2 regions of the Streptomyces sp. NPDC127119 genome follow, and region 2 is predicted to be linked to the other one. Evidence: riboswitches for the same ligand, from Rfam matches in the RefSeq annotation. Region 2 holds a riboswitch; the other holds the start of a gene.
The links. A riboswitch is a leader RNA that binds a small molecule or an ion and turns the genes downstream of it on or off. The one in region 2 is predicted to bind ZMP and ZTP.
Positions count from the first base shown of each region.

Region 1: another riboswitch for ZMP and ZTP. It lies ahead of ACFVH5_RS15730 (glycine hydroxymethyltransferase); the one in region 2 lies ahead of ACFVH5_RS17420 (bifunctional 5,10-methylenetetrahydrofolate dehydrogenase/5,10-methenyltetrahydrofolate cyclohydrolase).

Region 1 covers NZ_JBHXTO010000029.1:1,642-11,289, forward strand. The annotation lists gene ACFVH5_RS15710 (PLP-dependent aminotransferase family protein) at 1-508, shown strand, start outside; gene ACFVH5_RS15715 (hypothetical protein) at 639-1,535, opposite strand; gene ACFVH5_RS15720 (hypothetical protein) at 1,660-2,016, shown strand; gene ACFVH5_RS15725 (glutathionylspermidine synthase family protein) at 2,077-3,264, shown strand; ZMP/ZTP riboswitch at 3,355-3,441, shown strand; gene ACFVH5_RS15730 (glycine hydroxymethyltransferase) at 3,473-4,918, shown strand; gene ACFVH5_RS15735 (hypothetical protein) at 4,960-5,697, opposite strand; gene ACFVH5_RS15740 (hypothetical protein) at 5,995-6,972, opposite strand; gene ACFVH5_RS15745 (RNA polymerase sigma factor) at 6,965-7,669, opposite strand; gene trpS (tryptophan--tRNA ligase) at 7,846-8,838, shown strand; gene ACFVH5_RS15755 (2'-5' RNA ligase family protein) at 8,988-9,566, shown strand.
Region 2 covers NZ_JBHXTO010000034.1:773-10,420, reverse strand. The annotation lists gene ACFVH5_RS17465 (Zn-ribbon domain-containing OB-fold protein) at 1-65, shown strand, start outside; gene ACFVH5_RS17460 (DinB family protein) at 136-645, shown strand; partial or broken gene ACFVH5_RS17455 (tetratricopeptide repeat protein) at 883-1,902, shown strand; gene ACFVH5_RS17450 (polyprenyl synthetase family protein) at 2,499-3,647, shown strand; gene ACFVH5_RS17445 (hypothetical protein) at 3,759-4,967, shown strand; gene ACFVH5_RS17440 (hypothetical protein) at 5,025-5,249, opposite strand; gene ACFVH5_RS17435 (hypothetical protein) at 5,443-5,742, opposite strand; gene ACFVH5_RS17430 (nuclear transport factor 2 family protein) at 5,930-6,301, shown strand; gene ACFVH5_RS17425 (hypothetical protein) at 6,556-7,383, shown strand; ZMP/ZTP riboswitch at 7,508-7,594, shown strand; gene ACFVH5_RS17420 (bifunctional 5,10-methylenetetrahydrofolate dehydrogenase/5,10-methenyltetrahydrofolate cyclohydrolase) at 7,615-8,469, shown strand; gene ACFVH5_RS17415 (CU044_5270 family protein) at 8,500-9,516, opposite strand; partial or broken gene ACFVH5_RS17410 (RNA polymerase sigma factor) at 9,641-9,648, opposite strand, start outside.

The DNA.
Region 1 (9,648 bases), on a different contig from region 2:
CGACCCGGACCGCGTGGTGTACTTCGGCACCGCCAGCAAGGCGCTCGCGCCCGGCCTGCGCCTCGGCTGGCTGGTCCTGCCGCCGGACGTGGCGCCCGAGGTCATGGCGGCGAAGGGCGGCGCGGACTGGTCGTGCGGGGTCCTGGACCAGCTGACCCTGGCGGAGTTCATCACCTCGGGCGCGTACGACCGTCATGTACGTGCCTCCCGCCTCCGTTACCGCCGCCGCCGCGACCAGCTCGTCGCGGCCCTGGCGGCCCGCGCCCCTTCGGTCACCGCCACCGGTATCGCGGCCGGTTTCCACGCCGTGCTGCGGCTCCCGCCCGGCACCGAGCAGTCGGTGGTCCGCGCGGCGGCCTGGCACGGCCTGGCCGTCCACGGCCTGACCCGCTACCGCCACCCGGCCGCCACGCACCCTCCGGCGGACGCCCTGGTCGTCGGCTACGGAACCCCGTCGGACAGCGGCTGGCCGGGAGCCCTGGACACACTGTGCGCGGCGCTGCCCTAACCCCGCCGGGGCGGCGAGCGGCGGACGGCGAATGGCGATAGGCGATGGGCGATGGGCGGGAGGCGAGCGGCGGGGGTCGGCCCAGGCCCGGACCCAGGCCCAGACCCAAGCTCAGGCTCAGGCCCAAGCTCTAGGGCGTGCCCGGTTCCGCCTTCGCCCCGTCGTCCGCCGGCGCCTCCCCGAAGCGCGCCAGCGCCAGCCCGCCCGCCACCGCCACCGCGAAACCGAGGACGGCCAGCCACTCCAGACCCTCGCGGGTACGGTCGCCCAGCCAGACCACGCCCACCACGGCCGGCCCGATGGTCTCGCCGACGACCAGCCCCGCCGTGGCCGTCGTCACCGATCCGCGCTGGAGCGCCGAGGTGAGCAGCAGGAACGCGGCGCCCCCGCCCAGCAGCAGCGCGTACGTCGCCGGATTGGTGACGAGTGTCGAGGGCGCGAGGCTCTCGATGAGCCGGACCGACACCTCGACCACCCCGAACCCGAACCCGGCGCCCAGGCCGAGCGCGAGCGCCCGCGCCCGTCCGGGCAGCCGCCCGGCGAGCGCCCCGACGAGCAGTACGGCGAAGGCGGTGGCCGGCATCGCGTACTTGAGCGCCGTCGAACCGGCCCTGTCCCCCTCCTCGCCGGACGCCAGCCCGAGCATCGCGAGCCCCGCGCACACCACGGCGACCGCACCCCACTCGATCCCGCTCAGCCGCACCCCGAGGAGCCAGGCCGCCACCACCGCCGTCACCGCGAGACTCGCGGCGAGCGCCGCCCCCACCGCGTAGATCGGCAGCGACCGCAGAGCCGCGATCTGCAGCACGAACCCGACCCCGTCGAGCGCGAGCCCGGCGAGATACCGCCACTCACGCACGGCCCGCAGGAACAGGGCGGCATCCACCCCGGAAGCCGCGTCACCGGAAGCCGCGCCACCGGAAGCCGGGGCAGAGGACTCCGTGCCCGGCCCGGCCGCCCGCGCGGCGATCGCCTGCAACACGGTCGCCGTCCCGAAGCACACCGACGCGCCAAGGGCACACAGCATTCCAAAGAGCACAAAGTGACTTTAGAGGAGGGAGAGTTGGGGTAGCCGCTTGTACAACCGGGGCGCGTGATCTTTACGCTGTCGGACTGACGAGCCCGGACGACGGGCCTGACGGGGGAGAGACATGGCGGAGCAGCGCAGAAGACTACGGTCCAGCACGGTCGTACTCGGAGGCATGGGCATCCTCGCGACAGCCCTCACCTCGTGCGGGTCCGATCCCGACCGCCGCTGTGTGGACCGCGACAGCTACGACTACGCGGGCGGCTACAAGGTCGTCGTCGACAAGAACTGCGCGTCCGGCTCCGGCTCCACGTCGGCGGGCAGAAAGCGCGGGACCAGCGGGAACGGCACGGTCGACGCCGCCTGGTACTACGACGCCGACGTCGCCGGAGGCCGCGCCGAGGACGGCACCTTCAGCCGCAGCGAGGCAGTCGACCGGGACGGCTTCGGCTGCTCGGACTCGGGCAGCGGCGGCGGCTGACCGGGACACGGAACGCGCTGACGGATCTCCGGACAACTGACGGACCTACGGACACCGACTGTGGAACGCCGAACCATGGAACCCCGCCCCGACTGGCAGCGAACGGTCGAGGACCAGGGCCTCATCTACCCCCTCACCCGCTACCCGGACGACTCCCTGCGCCCCTACTGGGACGAGTCCGCCCACTACGTCTTCTCCCTGCCCGAGGTCGAGGCACTGGAGCAGGTCGTCGAGGAACTCCACACGATGTGCCTGGCCGCGGCCGAGTACATCGTCACCGGGAACCGCCTCGCCGACCTCGGGATCACCGACCCGCGCGTGGCGGAGCCGGTCGCCGAGGCCTGGCGCCGCCGCGCCGAACTCCCCTCCCTGTACGGCCGTTTCGACCTCCGCTACGACGGCACGGGCCCGGCGAAGCTCCTGGAGTACAACGCCGACACCCCGACCTCGCTCGTCGAGGCCGCGAGCCCCCAGTGGTTCTGGATGGAGGAACGCTTCCCCGGCGCCGACCAGTGGAACTCCCTCCACGAACGGCTCGTCGAAGCCTGGCGGAAGCAGGCCTCCCTCCTCCCGCCGGGCAGCCCCCTCTACTTCGCGCACTCCGCCGCCGACGAACTCGGCGAGGACCTCATGACGGTCGGCTATCTGAAGGAGACCGCGGAACAGGCCGGCCTCGACACCGCCTGGATCGCGATGGAGGAGATCGGCTGGGACCGCCTCTCCGGACGCTTCGTCGACAAGCAGCTCCGCTTCATCCGCAGCTGCTTCAAGCTCTATCCCTGGGAATGGCTCACCACCGACCGCTTCGCCCCGCACGTCCTCGCCACCCTCGACAACGGCGGCGGCACCGGCACGACGATGTGGATCGAACCCGCCTGGAAGATGCTGCTCAGCAACAAAGCCCTCCTCGCGATCCTCTGGGAGCTGTACCCCGACCACCCCAACCTCCTCCCCGCCTACCTCGACGGCCCCCGCGAACTCGCCACCACCAGCGGATACGTGGCCAAGCCCCTCCTCGGCCGCGAGGGCGCAGGCGTCACCATCCACGAACCGGGCCCCGGCCCCGTCGCCGTCCGCGAGGAGGCCTGCTGCTACCAGGAGCTGGCGCCCCTGCCGTCCTTCGACGGCAACCGGGTCGTCCTCGGCGCCTGGGTCGTCGGACACGAATCGGCCGGCCTCGGCATCCGCGAATCGTCCGGCCTGGTGACGGACGAATACGCACGCTTCCTGCCGCACGTGATCTTGTGACCCACGGCAGGGACCGGCCTCGGCCGGACCCTGCCGTCGCTCGCATGGTGGACGGCGGAACCTCTCCCGCGGGCCCTCCCGGTACGCTGATCCACGGGCCGTGACTGGCGCGCTGGGATGGGATCGACCATCGGGGAGCGGCCCGGGAAGTGTGTGCCGTGCGCCTGGGCCGAACCGTGAACGCCGAACGCCACGTCCGGAGGCCGTCATGCCAGAGCCCCTTTCCACCGAATCCACCGCCTTCCGCAGTGCCCTCGAAGTGATCCGTGCCGTCGAACCCCGGATCGCCGACGCCATCGGGCAGGAGGTCGCCGACCAGCGCGAGATGCTCAAGCTGATCGCCTCCGAGAACTACGCCTCCCCGGCCACCCTCCTCGCGATGGGCAACTGGTTCAGCGACAAGTACGCGGAAGGCACCGTCGGCCGCCGCTTCTACGCCGGCTGTCGCAACGTGGACACCGTCGAGGCCCTCGCAGCCGAGCACGCCCGCGAGCTCTTCGGCGCCGAGCACGCCTACGCCCAGCCGCACTCCGGCATCGACGCCAACCTCGTCGCCTTCTGGGCCGTCCTCGCCCAGCGCGTCGAGGCCCCCGCCCTGGAGAAGGCCGGCGTCCGCAACGTCAACGACCTCTCCGAGGCCGACTGGGCCGAGCTGCGCCAGGCCTTCGGCAACCAGCGCATGCTCGGCATGTCCCTGGACGCCGGCGGCCACCTCACCCACGGCTTCCGCCCGAACATCTCCGGCAAGATGTTCGACCAGCGCTCCTACGGCACCGACCCCACCACCGGCCTCATCGACTACGAGGCCCTGCGCGCCACGGCCCGCGAGTTCAAGCCGATGATCATCGTCGCCGGCTATTCCGCCTACCCCCGTCTCGTGAACTTCCGGATCATGCGCGAGATCGCCGACGAGGTCGGTGCCACGCTCATGGTCGACATGGCCCACTTCGCCGGTCTCGTCGCCGGCAAGGTCCTCACCGGGGACTTCGACCCGGTACCGCACGCCCAGATCGTCACCACGACCACCCACAAGTCGCTGCGCGGCCCGCGCGGCGGCATGGTCCTGTGCGACTCCTCGCTCGCCGACCAGGTCGACCGCGGCTGCCCGATGGTCCTCGGCGGCCCCCTCCCGCACGTCATGGCCGCCAAGGCCGTCGCCCTCGCCGAGGCCCGCCGCCCCGAGTTCCGCGACTACGCCCAGGCCGTCGTCGACAACGCCCGCGCCCTCGCCGAGGGCCTGATGCGGCGCGGTGCCACGCTGGTCACCGGCGGCACGGACAATCACCTCAACCTCATCGATGTCGCCTCCTCCTACGGCCTCACCGGCCGCCAGGCCGAGTCGGCCCTGCTCGACTCGGGCATCGTCACCAACCGCAACGCGATCCCCGCCGACCCGAACGGCGCCTGGTACACCTCGGGCATTCGGATCGGCACGCCCGCGCTGACCACCCGGGGCCTCGGGGCCACCGAGATGGACGAGATCGCGGGCCTCATCGACCGCGTCCTCACCACCACGGAACCGGGCACCACCAAGAAGGGCGCCCCCTCCAAGGCCCAGCACATCCTCGACCCGAAGATCGCGGACGAGATCTCCCACCGCGCGACCGACCTCCTCACCGGCTTCCCGCTGTACCCGGAGATCGACCTCGGCTGAGTCCCCGGCCACCGGGGCCCACCCGGCCCCGGCCGGTCGACTCACAAGTCGATCAGTTCCTGTCGTGACTCCCGCGGCGGCCCCGGCTCACGCCCGGCCGCCGCGCGGCGTATCAGCAGAGTGCCGCCGGAGCCGAGGACGATTCCCGCCGCCAGGCCCGTCGTGACCCCCGGCGCCGCCCACCACGCATGGTCCCCGGAACGGGACCCTCCACCCACGACGGGTCCGGAACCGAACAACTCCCTTTGCCGCAAGTGGTCATAGACCGACCGGGGCGCCCGGTGCCAGCGGATGTCGTCGTCGTTCACATCGAGTGCCGGGTCGGACCGGATCCAGGGCGTGCCGTCCTTCGCCAGGAACACCTGGTCCTGTCGGCCCATGAAGATGTCGCCCCCGGGAGCACTGTCCGTCTCCGGCCAGCCGCCCACTCCGGTCGTCCCCCAGACGACCGTGGCCCGCACGGCGGGGAAACGCCCTTCGAGCCACTCCTGCGGGACCTTCTCCGTGCCGGTGGCCGTCGGCCCCGTCAACTGCCAGAGCCGGGCGAAGTCCGGCTCCCCGGACCGCACGCTCGTGGTCCGCCCCGTACCGTCGCCCGCCACGACGACCGCGAGATTCGGCGAGCCGCCTTCCGCGCCCGGGACCGCCGCATGAGCCCGAGCCGCGCCGAACCCGACGACCATGGCGAGCGCGGCGCCGACGACGACAGTGGCGACCGAGGCGAACGCGCCGACAGCGGTGACCGCCGCGACCACTCTGAACGCGGCGACGGCAGCCATCCCCGTCCCCGGCCGAACCGCCCCCTCAACCATCGGCCAGCCTCAGCCCCGGCCCCGGCCCCAAGCCCAGTCCCAGCTCCAGCCCAGGCCACCCTGTGCCCACTCCTCCTCGCATCCCCACCCCTCCTCGCATCCCTGCCCCTCCCCGGCTCCTCAGCTCCCCGGCGCCCGAGCCCGCCTGCGCCGCACCCCACGGCACGGGGCGGTCCGTCCGCGACCGTCTGTCACTTCTGGTACACCGCCCGACCCGCCGGGGTTCCCACTCCGCGTCCACCAAAAATCCGACCCGGCAGACCCTTACTCCCGCTCCAGATCCCGTTCCCGTTCCCGTTCCCGTTCCCGTTCCAACGACCGTGCGATCTCCACCGCCCGTGTCTTCGACGCCACGCCCTCCAGCCGGAGCGTCGTGTCACCCCGGTGCGTCCACAGCAGCGTGGGCCCGGCGGTCCGGACGGAGCGGGTGAAGTCGCCGTCCGAGTCCACCAGCCAGAGCCGCAGCAGATGCGGCTCGGAGAACCACAGCGCCCGGCCGCCGGCGAATTCCGCGTCCTCGTCCAGCGGGACGTACTCCGGCGGCTTCGGCACGACCTTCGCGAAGCCGGGGCTCAGCGACGCCGCGTACTCGTCGAGCCGGATCGTGTGCCCCCGCTCGCGCCAGCACAGGCTCATCAGGAACCGCTCCTTCGGCTCCCGGGCCACCGTCACCGCGTCCGGAGGCCCGAGGGCGGGCGGCGTGCGGGGTGCGAACCCGGCCCGCCGTCCGGCCTCGGCGAGTGTGAGCGACGGGCCTGTGCAGCCCGGGACCTCCGCGCCGGGCGACGGCTTCACCGAAGGGTCGTGCCGCACCTCGACCCCGGCGAAGTCGAACCAGTCGACGACCGCGGCGCGCACCGGAGGCGTGAGCACGAGGACCGTCAGCAGACCGCACAGACCCGCGCTCAGCACGCGCCCGCGCGACCGCACCCAGCGGCGCATCACCCGCAGCCGCTCGGCCGGGGTCGTCGGCTCGGCCACCGGGGGCGGCACCCGCTCGGCGAGTATCTGCTCCAGCACCCGCTCGACCATCGACTCGCCGCCCGGGTCCCCGGGCCGGTCCATCGACCGCCCGAGCGCCCGCAACTCCTCCGTCAACCGCGAGACACGCTCGCGCTCAATCCCGGGCCCACTCCCACTTCCACTCCCGAACCCGTCGCGCTGCTCCTGCCCCTGCCCCTGCCCCTGCCGCCCCCCGTCACCGGAGGCCGCGCCGCCCCCGTCCTCGTACCGCTCACTCATGCTCATCACCTCCTCTCCGTGCCCCCTGATCCTGCGGCGCCCGCTGCTTTCCCAGCCCCCGCCGCTTCCCCAGACGCTCCCGCCTCTCCTCGTCCTCGGGGTGCTCGGGCCGTTCCCGGGGTGGTTCGAAGTCCGGGAGGAGTCTGCTCAGCTTTCGCAGGGCGCGGTTGAGCCGGGATTTCACCGTCCCGCGCGGCCAGCCCAGGGCCTGGGCCGTCTCCGACTCGTCCATCTCCAGCAGATAGCGGTAGGTGACGACCAGGCGGTGCTCCTCGCCGAGGCTCTCCAGGGCGGTCAGCAGCGCCGTCCTGCGCTCGGTCTCCAGCGCCGCGGTCGCCGGGTCCGCCGATTCCGGTATCAGCGGCTCCGCCTCCACCAGCGCGGCCTCGCGGCCGGCCAGGGACCGCTGGCGGACCGCCGTCCGCACTGTGTTCCTCGTCTCATTGGCGACGATCGAGAGCAGCCACGGCCTGAACGCCGCGCCGTCCCGAAAACGCCCCAACGAGCAGTAGGCCTTGAAGAAGGCCTGCTGCACCACGTCCTCCGCGTCCGCCCCCGCACCCAGCGCCGCGGCGGCCCTGAGCGCGAGGCCCGTATGGGCACGGACCAGCTGCGCGTACGCCTCCGGCTCTCCGGCGCGCACCCGTGCGATGACCGCGTCCTCATCGACGATGCGGCCCCCCTCCCGCGCCCCCACGCTCGTCCTCACACTCTTGTTACACCGCCGGAGACAGATCTGTTCCCACCTGTTTCCGACCAGTTCCGGAGTGGGCCCCGACACCTGAGAGAATGGTGAGCATGGCTTCTGACCGCCCGCCCGTCTCCCACCCCCGCCCTCAAACGGGGCGCTCCGCGCCGCAGCCTGATTTGCGTGTGCTTTCCGGAATCCAGCCCACCGCAGGCTCGTTCCACCTCGGCAACTACCTCGGCGCCGTCCGCCAGTGGGTGGCCCTGCAGGAGTCCCACGACGCCTTCTACATGGTCGTGGACCTGCATGCGATCACCCTCCCGCAGGACCCCGCGGACCTGCGCGCGAACACCCGGCTCGCCGCCGCCCAGCTGCTGGCCGCCGGGCTCGACCCCGAGCGCTGCACACTCTTCGTCCAGAGCCATGTGCCCGAGCACGCCCAGCTCGCGTGGATCATGAACTGCCTCACCGGCTTCGGCGAGGCCGCCCGCATGACCCAGTTCAAGGACAAGTCCGCCAAGCAGGGCGCCGACCGCGCCTCCGTCGGCCTCTTCACGTACCCGATCCTGCAGGTCGCGGACATCCTGCTGTACCAGGCCAACGAGGTCCCCGTGGGCGAGGACCAGCGCCAGCACATCGAGCTGACGCGTGACCTCGCCGAGCGGTTCAACAGCCGCCTGGGGGAGACGTTCACGGTTCCGAAGCCGTACATCCTCAAGGAGACGGCGAAGATCTTCGATCTTCAGGACCCGTCGATCAAGATGAGCAAGTCGGCGTCGACGCCGAAGGGCCTCATCAACCTCCTCGACGAACCGAAGGCCACCGCGAAGAAGGTCAAGAGCGCGGTCACCGACACGGACACGGTGATCAGGTTCGACCCCGTGGAGAAGCCGGGCGTCAGCAATCTGCTGAGCATCTACTCCACCCTCACCGGCACCGGTATCGCGGAACTGGAGCAGAAGTACGTCGGCAAGGGCTACGGTGCGCTGAAGACGGACCTGGCGGAGGTCATGGTCGACTTCGTGACGCCCTTCCGGGAGCGCACCCAGCAGTACCTGGACGACCCGGAGACGCTCGACTCGATCCTGGCCAAGGGAGCTGAGAAGGCTCGCGCGGTCGCGGCGGAGACGCTGTCCCAGGCGTACGACAAGGTGGGTTTCCTCCCCGCCAAGCACTGATCGCCGGGACGAGACCAGGACAACACCGGCACGACATCCGGAACGGGCCCGCACCGCCGTACAGTCGATAGCCGAACCGGCGGCAGACCTCGCCCGACCGGAACGCCGACACGGTGGAAAAGAACACCGGCACAACGACAGGAGACGACGTGGGGACCGTAACGATCGGTGTGTCGATCGCGGTCCCGGAGCCACACGGCAGCCTGCTCCAGGAGCGGCGCGCGGGCTTCGGCGACCCCGCGGCTTCCGGCATTCCCACCCACGTCACGCTGCTGCCGCCGACCGAGGTCGAACAGTCGGCGCTGCCCGCGATCGAGACGCATCTCGTGGAGGTCGCGGCGGCCGGCCGGCCCTTCTCGATGCGGCTGAACGGCACGGGAACGTTCCGTCCGCTGTCCCCGGTCGTGTTCGTGCAGGTGGTCGAGGGTGCCGAGGCCTGCACCTGGCTGCAGAAGCAGGTCAGGGACGCCTCCGGGCCCGTGGCGCGCGAGCTGCAGTTCCCGTACCACCCCCATGTGACGGTGGCGCACGGCATCGACGACGAGGCGATGGACCGGGCCTTCGAGGAACTGGCGGAGTACGAGGCGCACTGGCCGTGCACCGGCTTCGCGCTCTACGAGCAGGGGCCCGACGGCGTGTGGCGCAGGCTGCGCGACTACGTCTTCGGAGGCGCGGTCGTACCGCCGCAGGCGACCCACGTGGAACGGGGCCCGCTTCCGGCGTGCTGACGGGGCGCTCGGGGGCGGGGGCCTGAGGTCCGGTTCTCGTCTGCGGGTCCGTCGTGGCTTGTCGCGCAGTTCCCCGCGCCCC
Region 2 (9,648 bases):
TGTTCAAGCTCTGCGACGAGCCCTTCTCCGGACCGTACGCCGGGTCCTACTCCGGCTGGCACTGACGCACTCCGCAGCACCACGGGGGACACTGGGCGGGACGTATGTCCACGGAAAAAGAGCCCGGAGGAACCCATGCACGCCCAGGACGTTCTGGTCGAAGCCTACGGACGCATCAAGGACGAGGTGCACGCCGCCGTCGTCGGCCTCTCCCCCGACGAGCTCAACGCCCGGCCCGGTGGCACGGCCAACTCGATCAGCTGGCTGATCTGGCACCTCACCCGCGTCCAGGACGACCACGTCGCCGACGCCTTCGGCTTCAAGCAGGTCTGGCTGTCCGGCGGTTGGGCGGCCCGCTTCGCACTGCCGCTCTCCGAGGACGACACGGGTTACGGCCATGACGCGCGGCAGGTCGCCGAGGTCCGGGTGGACTCGGCCGACCTCCTGACCGGTTACTACGACGCCGTGCACGAGCAGACCCTGCGGGCGCTGAGCGATCTGCGCGCCGAGGACCTGGACCGCATCGTCGACGAGAACTGGACCCCGGCCGTCACCCTGGGCGCCCGCCTGGTCAGCGTGCTCTCCGACGACCTGCAGCACGTGGGCCAGGCCGCCTACGCCCGGGGGCTGTCGACCGCCGACTGAGCGGCCCGCCGGCCGACCGACCGGCCCCCTGGCGCAGTGATGTGCGCCTCAGAGGCAACCCCGCCGCCGCGATCCTCGTCCTGATCCACAACGAGGTGGCGCGGCGGCGCCGGTGACCCGTCGAACCCAGGACAGTGATCCGAGGCGAAGAACCGGGGCACTATACACAGCATGTATACATACTGTGTATAGACAGGTCCGCCGCGCCCACCGCACCCGGCGGACCGAAAGGCACCCATGTACGGCAAGGCATTCGCGCCCGAGTACCAAGGCGCGCTCACCACCCTGTCCGTGAACTCCTCACTGGTCGACGTACTGGCCGCGGGCACCGAGCAGTTGCGGGAGGCCGAGCGTGCCGGGGCGCGGGGAGAGGCGGCCCGCTCGGGTCTCGCGGTCGCGGAGGCGCACCGGCGGCTCGGGCAGGTGGGCGACGCCGACCGGGCGTGGAAGGCGAGTTACCGCGCGGCCCGCGAGGCGAAGGACACGGCCGCGATGGCGTGGGCCCTGTGGAGCGGCGGCACGCTCGCCCGGCAGCGCGGCGCGTTCCCGCTGGCCTGGCGTCTGCTGGGGCTCGCCGCCGAACTCGGCGAACGCGGCGGCGACATCGTCGTACGCGGCTACTCGCTGGCCGGGATGGCGGAGACCGGCCGCATCCAGGGCGACTACGCGGCGGTCGGCGCCCTGCACGAGCAGCTGCTGGCGGAGGCGCGCGAACGCGGCGAGGCGCGGCACACGGTGTGGGCGCTGGAAGGCATCGCGCAGATGCATCGCAACACCGGTTCGTACGACACGGCGTACGCGATGTTCGAGGAGGCGGCGGAGATCGCCGGGCGGGCGGACGACCGGCGCGGTCACGCGTGGGCGCTGCGCGGTCTCGCCGACATCGTGTCCGTGCGCGACGGGGACGCGGACCGGGCGCTCGGTCTGCTCGCCGAGGCCGAGGTGACGTGCCGCGAGATGAACCTGTCGAGCGCGCTGGCGTACAACCACAAGATGCGCGGCAACGTCCTGTACCGCGCGGGGCGTTACGCGGAGGCCCGGGACCTCTACGAACTGGCGCTGTCGGAGTTCCGGGCGATGAGCGAGCCGCGCGGGGAGGCGCTCTCCCGGCTCGGCCTGGCCAAGTCCCTCGCCCGCCTGGGCCGCGACCTGGACGAGACCGCGGCCGAACTGGCGGACCTGGCCCAGGTGTTGGACCAGATCGGCCTCCGCCACGCACACCGCATGGTGTCCCACGCCCAGACGGAACTCGGCATCGCTCCTGGGCCGGGTACCAACTCCGACACCGCGCCCAGCACTGCCACGAACACCTGTACCGGGCAAGGCACTTCACCAGCCGCTACGGCCGGGCCCGCCACGTCGACGGACACCCGGACGGAGCCCGGCACCGCGACGGGCGTCCAGAGCAAGCCCGACACTTCACCTGCCGCCCCGGCCGGGCCCGGCACATCGCCAGACGCCCCGGTCGCGTCCGGCGCCGCGACGGACGTCCGGGGCGAGCACGACACTTCGCCGTACACGCAGGCCGAGCCCGGCATTGCGACCGACGACCGGAAGCCATCCGACACCTCGCCCGACACCCGGACCGGACCTGGCGTGACAACGCCCACCCCGACCGGGCCGCCCAGCCCGCAAGCACCCGCCCAGACCGCCCCCGGAACGGAAGCAACCGCGAAGCTCCCCGCCCCCACCGGCGCCACGACCGGCCCGTACCCGCAGCCGCACCCGGAACTCGCCCCCGGCCTCGACCACCCCGTCACACCCGGCTCCAGGGCAGCCGCGAGCGCCCCTCCCGCCAACGCCCCGCGCCCCGCTCCGCTCATGCCGGGCCAGACCGACGCGGGGAGCCGACGATGACCACGATGTCCTCCGCGCTCTCCCCCGCCCGGCGCGCCCGGCCCGCCGCAGGGGCACGCGCAGGTGAGCGGGCAGCGCACCTGCTGGAACACAGCCGCACCCTCGTACGCCCCGCGCTGGCCGACGCGATCGGGCGGCTGCATCCCTGGGTGGGCGAGATGGCCGCCTACTCCCTCGGCTGGTGCGAGCCGGGCGGCGCGCCCGTCTCCCCACCGGCGCACGGCAAAGGCCTGCGCCAGGCCCTCGCCGTGCTGGGCGCGGAAGCCGCCGGCGCCCCGCAGAGCGCCGGAGTGACCGCGGCCGTCGCCGTGGAACTGGTGCACACCTTCTCGCTGCTCCACGACGACATCATGGACGGCGACCCGACCCGGCGCGGGCGCCCCACGGTCTGGAAGGCGTACGGCACGGGCCCGGCCGTGCTCGCGGGCGACGCGCTGTTCGCCCTGGCCGTGGAGACCCTCGCCGCCGCACCCGGCGCCGACATCCCCTCGGCCGTACGCCACCTGTCCACCGCGCTCAACGACCTCGTACGCGGTCAGGCCGACGACCTGCTCTTCGAGAGCCGCCCCTGGACGGGCCCGGAGGCGGTGCGCCCGGACGAGTACCGCGCGATGGCCGAACACAAGACCGGCGCCCTGCTGGGCTGCGCGACCGCCCTGGGCGCCATGCTCGCCGGCGCCCCTCGCGAGACGGTCGCCGCGCTCGACCGCGCGGGCCGTCATCTGGGCGTCGCCTTCCAGGTGGTCGACGATCTCCTGGGCATCTGGGGCGATCCCGCCGTGACGGGCAAGCCGGTCCACGCGGACCTGCTCCGGGGCAAGAAGACGTTCCCGGTCCTGGCGGCTCTCGGCACGTCGGCCGCCCGGCCGCTCGCCCGTCTCCTGAACTCCGCCGACCCCCTGGACGCGGCGGACGCCCGGCGCGCCGCGTCCCTGATCGAGGACGCGGGCGGGCGCGCGGCAGCGACGGCGGAGGCCCACCGGCACATCGCCGTCGTCGACGCCTGCCTCGACAGCCTCCCCACGACCACCGGCACCGGCACCGGCACCACCCACGGCACCCGAGACGCGCGCGATGCCCGCAGCACCCGCAGCACCGACGACCTGCGAGCGCTGCTCGACTTCCTCGTACGCCGCGAGATGTGACCGATTCCCCTCCCCCACAAGCCTCTTGACGCCTCAGAAAGCCCTTGCCACACTCACCGCACCCCACCGTAGAAAACGCTTGCTATCCACCCCCACACAGGAGAAGACGAGATGGGACGCAGAGCCGCACCTCACCTCACTCGCTCGACCCCACGGCCCCGCCTCAGGAGCACAGGTGTCCTCGCCGCCTGCGCGACGACCCTGGTCACGGCGGCGGCCCTGCTCACCGCCCCGGCCAGTGCGGCCCCCGCGAGTGCCGCCCCGGCGGCCGCGTGCGGCGAAGGCTCGTACCAGGCCGAGGCCACGCTCAGCGGCAGTACCTGGACCGCCCGGCGCGGGACCGGCGTCGTCTACACCGGAACCGACATGCGGGCCGCGATGCAGGCGGCCGTCAGCAGCCTCACGGCGGGGCGCACCTCCAAGGAACGGGTCGTCGTGCGCGGCTCGGGCAGCATCAGCGCCGGGTCCAGGGTCTCCCTGCCGAGCTACACCGTGCTCGACGTGTGCGGCACCATCAACGTCACCGGTTCGGGCACCGGCGACCAGGCACCGGTCTACGCACGCGGCGTACAGGACATCGAGGTCCAGCACCTGAACGTCACCGGAGCCCCGCTCTACGGCATCTTCATGCGCAACGTCACCAACGTGGTCCTCGGCCAGATCGACATGCGCCTGTCGGCCGGTCTCGGCGTCCGCATCGACAACCGCGGCGACACCACCCAGTGGACCCGCAACGTCCGTATCGACACTGTCTACGTGTCCGGGGCGAGCAGCCATGCCGTGGAGACGTACGGGGTCGACGGCATCACCATCGGCACGGTCACCGCGCGCAACGTGGGCGAGTCCGGCCTGCTCCTGAACCAGACGATCAACGCCACCGTCACGAAGGTGGACGCGGACGGGGCGGGCACCGGCACCGGTTACGCGGCCTTCCGGATGGCCAACCGCAACGGCCGGATCGGCAGCAGCTACGCGACCAACGTCCGGGTCGGCGAGGTCGTCGCACGCGGCGGCGGCCGGGGCGTCTTCTGCGTCTCGGAGAGCGGTGGCGCGACCATCGACCGGGTCACGCTCTCGAACACCGGCAACAACGCGATCCTGATCGAGAACTGCTACAACGTGAACCTCGCCGCGCAGAGCGGGAGCGTCACGGGCGGCGGGGAGATCCGGCTGGCCGCGCGCACGGAGTTCCCCAACAACTCGGACATCACCGTCCAGAACCTGACGGTGACGAACTCCGTGATCAGGGAGAGTCCGTGCGGCACCAACACGACGTTCCGCAACAACACGCTGGTCAACAGCACGCAGAGCATCTGCTGACATGAGAACGGGCCCCCTGCAGGCACGGATGGCGTGCAGGGGACCCGTGGGCTCGCGTCAGTGTCCTGGTTCCGGCCCCCAGTACGAGGAGCCGCCGCCGCGCCACTCGATGAGCGGTGACACGGCGACCTCGTTCTCGTCGAAGTCCAGCCCGGCGCGGCGCAGGAACTCGACGATGTCCGGGAGGTTCATGGCGGTGCCGATCGGCTCGCCGTGGACCGTCACGCGCCGGCCGCCGTCGCCGCGCGGCGGATGCACGAGTACTGCGGGGTGTTCCGACATGCCCTCAGCCTCGCCCGGACCGTCCGCGCGCGCATCCGGGCAGGGCCGATGACCACCGGATCGTCACCGGGCCTCTCTGCCACGCACACGGCGAGCGGTCGGCCCGGCGCTCGACGGCCGGGTGCCGGACGACTCGGAATCAGACGGCCCGGAACCAGACGATTCGGTATTCGACGACTGAGTACTCGGCGACTCAGTACTCGACGGCGGGGAGCAGTCCGGTGACGGGGGCGGCGAGGTCGGTCACCTGGTGCAGCTGCTCCAGCTGGTAGAGGCCGTTCAGCTGGTTGAGCTCCTGGATGCCTTCGGAGATCTTCGGAATCTTGTTCCTGTGCTCGACGGGGAGGTCGCTCACGGCGATCTGGTCGAGCTCCGCGATGGGGTCCAGTTTTCCCGTCTCGGGGACCGTGGCGGCACCCGCGGACGGTACGGCGAGACCCGTGACGCTGATGGCGAGGCCAACGGCGGCGACAATACGTCGTGTTGAGATCATGCTTTCAGCAACGGTGACAAGCTGCCCGCGGACACGGCCCCGACCGGCCCCTCACCCGACAGGCGCATCGTCACGGCTGCGTTTGCCGAGGTTCCCGTGCCGGAGGAGTCTCGAAGGAGAGGCCTTCTGCGGCCCGCTCCGCACCACGGGCCGCGGCCTTCACCAGTGGTCCACAAGGAGGTCCGTCATGGACACCGCGGCAGGCCCCGGCTTCGACACCGAAGCACTGCGCCGGGGCATCGAAGGCCAGGACGCGACGGCACTGCTGTCGCTCTACGCGGACGACGCGGAACTGCGCGTCGTCGACCGCAACACCCAGCCGAGCCATCCGATGGTCATGCGCGGCCGTGAGCAGATCGGCGGGATGCTCGCCGACGTCTACAGCCGCGACATGACGCACACGCTGGATCAGTGCGTGGTCCAGGGGGATCACGTCGCCTTCCAGGAATCCTGTCTGTACCCCGACGGCGTCAGGGTGCTCGCCAACTCGATGATGTCGCTGCGCGACGGCAAGATCGTCGACCAGATCGTTCTCCAGGCCTGGGACGCCGAGGAATGACGCCGAGGGTCCGGATCACCTCACGTCTGACCTGGACCTTCTCGGCGCGGTTGAGCCCGGGGCCACCGGCGCGGCCCCGGCCGGCTCGCGGGGCGGGCCGACGCGTGTCCGCCGCTCTCCTCCGGTCGGCACTGCGGGCGGCACGTGCACGTCGGTGATCCTTCCGCCCCGTCCGAGGCGGCCGTGGCCCGATGTCCTGAAGTCGCGCAATAGTTTCCTTGTGGATGGTTTTTCTGCTTACTACCTTCCTCGCCATGACAGAGACGAGCACGCCGCACGCCGCCCTCCCGGTGGACGAGGTCACCGCCGCGGCGCGTGAACTGGCCCGGGCCGGACGGTGGCAGCGCGCGTTATGCCTCCTCGACGCCGCCGTCACCACCGAGCCGCGCGACCGGGCGGCTCTCGCGCTCGCCGGGGCGCAGATCGCCCTGGAGCGCGACTGGTTCGGCGGTACGGACACCGCGGATGCCCGGATCGCCGCCGCGGACACGGCGATCGGCGAACTCACCGAGCCGGTCGGGCGCTGGGACCTGGACTTCGTACGGCTGCGGCACGCGTATTTTCGTCTGCTGCTCGGGGACGGTGCGTTCCGGTTCGGTCCGGCGGGCAAGGACCCCGCCGAGCTGGCGGAACTGCGGCGGCGCGCGGACGAGTTGTGCGCACGGGCGGCCGACGAGGTGCGCCGGGGCTGGGCGCGGATGTATCTCGGACTGATCGTCGACAACCTGTTCGCCGAGCGGGACGAGGCGCCCGCGCACTACGAACTCGCGCTGGACGCCGGGGAGTCGGCCGACGACCTGCTGGCCCGTGAGGCGCTGCGCCATCTCGGGGACCACGACCACGACAATCTGGACCACGACCGGGCGCGGGAGCGCTGGACCCGGGCGACCGCTCTCGGCGCCCGCGCCGGGAACGTCCCCGGCACCCTCTCCCAGCAGATGCTCCTGGCCGTCCTGGCCCGCGACACGGGCGACGAACCGGCCGCCACGGCCCTCGCCACGGAGGTCGCACGCTGGGCGGGAGCGATCGGAGCCGTACGCGTGGAGGCCCAGGCGACGGCGTTCCTGACGAACGAACCCTGAAGCCCGGCCCGAGCCCGAGCCCCCGAGGGGCGCGGGGAACTGCGCGGCCGGCCCCCACCGGCCCGCGGACAAAACCGACACCTCGGCGGAGCCCACTGAGACGCTGACGACCGGGCGTAAAATATGCGCAGGCCGTGACTGGCGCTGAGGTGGACCACCACCGGGGAGCGGCCCGACGACATCGTCCGAGCCGCGCGCCTGGGCATCTTCCACGACGCTCAGGAGCAGCACATGTCCCAGGCCACACTCATGGACGGCACCGCCCTCGCCCGGCGGATCGTCGAGGAGACGGCGCGGCAGGCGGCCGACCTCACCGCACGCACGGGGGTGACGCCCTGTCTCGCCACCGTGCTGGTGGGCGAGGACCCGGCGTCCGTCACCTACGTACGCATGAAGCAGAACCGTTCCCGCAAGGCGGGGATCGCCTCGCGGCACGTGTCCCTGCCCGCCGCGACCACGACCGCCGAACTGATCGGCACGCTCACCGAGCTGTCCACCGACCCCACCGTGCACGGCATCCTGCTCCAGCACCCGATGGGGCACCACATCGACGAGCGGGCGGCCTTCGAGGCGATCGCTCCGGAGAAGGACGTCGACGGGGTGACCCTCGCCTCCTTCTCCGCGATGAGCTTCGGCCTGCCCGGCTTCTCCTCCTGCACCCCGGGCGGGATCATGCGCCTCCTCGACGCGTACGACGTCGGCCTGACCGGCAGACGGGCCGTCGTGGTGGGCCGCAGCGCGATCCTCGGCAAGCCGGTGGGCATGCTGCTGCTCGGCCGCGACGCCACGGTGACGTACTGCCACTCGCGTACCCCGGCCGACGACCTGTCGTCGGTCCTGCGGGAGGCGGACATCGTGGTGGCCGCGGTGGGACGGCCCCGGCTGATCCGCGGGGAGGACATCAAGCCGGGCGCGGTCGTCGTCGACGCCGGTTACAACGCCGGTAACGTCGGCGACGTCGATTTCGACGGCGCCCGGGAGCGGGCCTCGCTGATCACTCCGGTGCCCGGTGGGGTCGGTCCGATGACGATCGCCACGCTGCTGTCCCAGACCGTCGAGGCGGCCGTCCGGCAGACCGGCGCCTGATCAGGGGGCGGGTCATCAGGGGGCCGGGCATCAGCGGATCCACGCGCTGTAGTCCATGACGTCGCCCGCCTCGACGCCGTACGCGTCCTCGTCGACGGCCGCGGTGGCCTCCAGGCCCAGGACGGCACCGTCGGCCGGGTCCATGATCAGCATCCGGCGGTAACCGGCCCCGTCGTACACGTACGCCTGGCCGAGCCGGCCGAGACGGTCGGTCACCTGGCCGACCGGCCTCAGCCCCTTCGCGTCCGCGAGGAGCCGCGTGAGCGCGGCGTTCTCGCGGGCGCCGAGGGTCCAGGTGTCGAGCAGCACCGCGGTGGCGTCCAGCAGCTCGCCGGTGGTCGGCGGGGTGTCGAGGTGCTGCGCCTCCCGCAGGTAGGCGCGCAGCCGCGTGGCGTCGTGCGGGGGCGGTGACTGGGGCGGGGCGTCGCTCCAGCTCGGCGGGAAGGTCTGCTCGCTGATGACGTGCCCGTCGTCGACGAGGCGCGGGCCGTCGTCCGCGTCGGTGAGGACCCGCCGGCCGGGGTGGCGCGGGTCGGTCGCGACGACCAGCTCGGTGTGGCTGTCGTCGGCGTTCCAGCGCACGACGCGTTCCACGGGCAGGGTGACCGGCGGCTCGTCCTCCGACATGCCGACGCTCCACGACTGCACATGCGTGCCCTTGCGCAGCCCGGCCGGACCGTCCGCCGCGTCCCGCTCGGCCCGCTCCGCCCTCGCGACCAGCCTGTCGAGGGGTACGGGGGTGGAGTCGGCCCGGACCACCAGCGGGCGGGGCGCGGCGACGGCCGGGGTGGTGTTCGGGCCCGCGAGGAGGAGACCGGTGGCGGTCACGGCGACCACCACGGTGGCTGCGAGCGCCCAGACGAGGCGGGTACGGGTCCGTCCCGGTCGGCGCTCGTCGCCCCCACTCACGCCCGTTTCTGTGCCCGCGCCTGTCAGGAGGTGGTTGAGCCGGTTCTCGGCCTCGTGGCCCAGCGGGCCTTCAGCGAAGCGGGGGTCGTCAACGGGCACGGGGTTGACCCGGCGCAGCAGTTCGAGTTCGTCAGCCATGGAACTGCTCCTTCGGAGTGTCGGTGCCGGAGTTGCTGTCGGAGCCGGAGCCAGATGCGGATGCTGAGTCGGTGCCGGCGTGGGTGTCGGAGTGGGTGTCGCTGGGCCCGGCGCTCGGGTTCACCACGATGC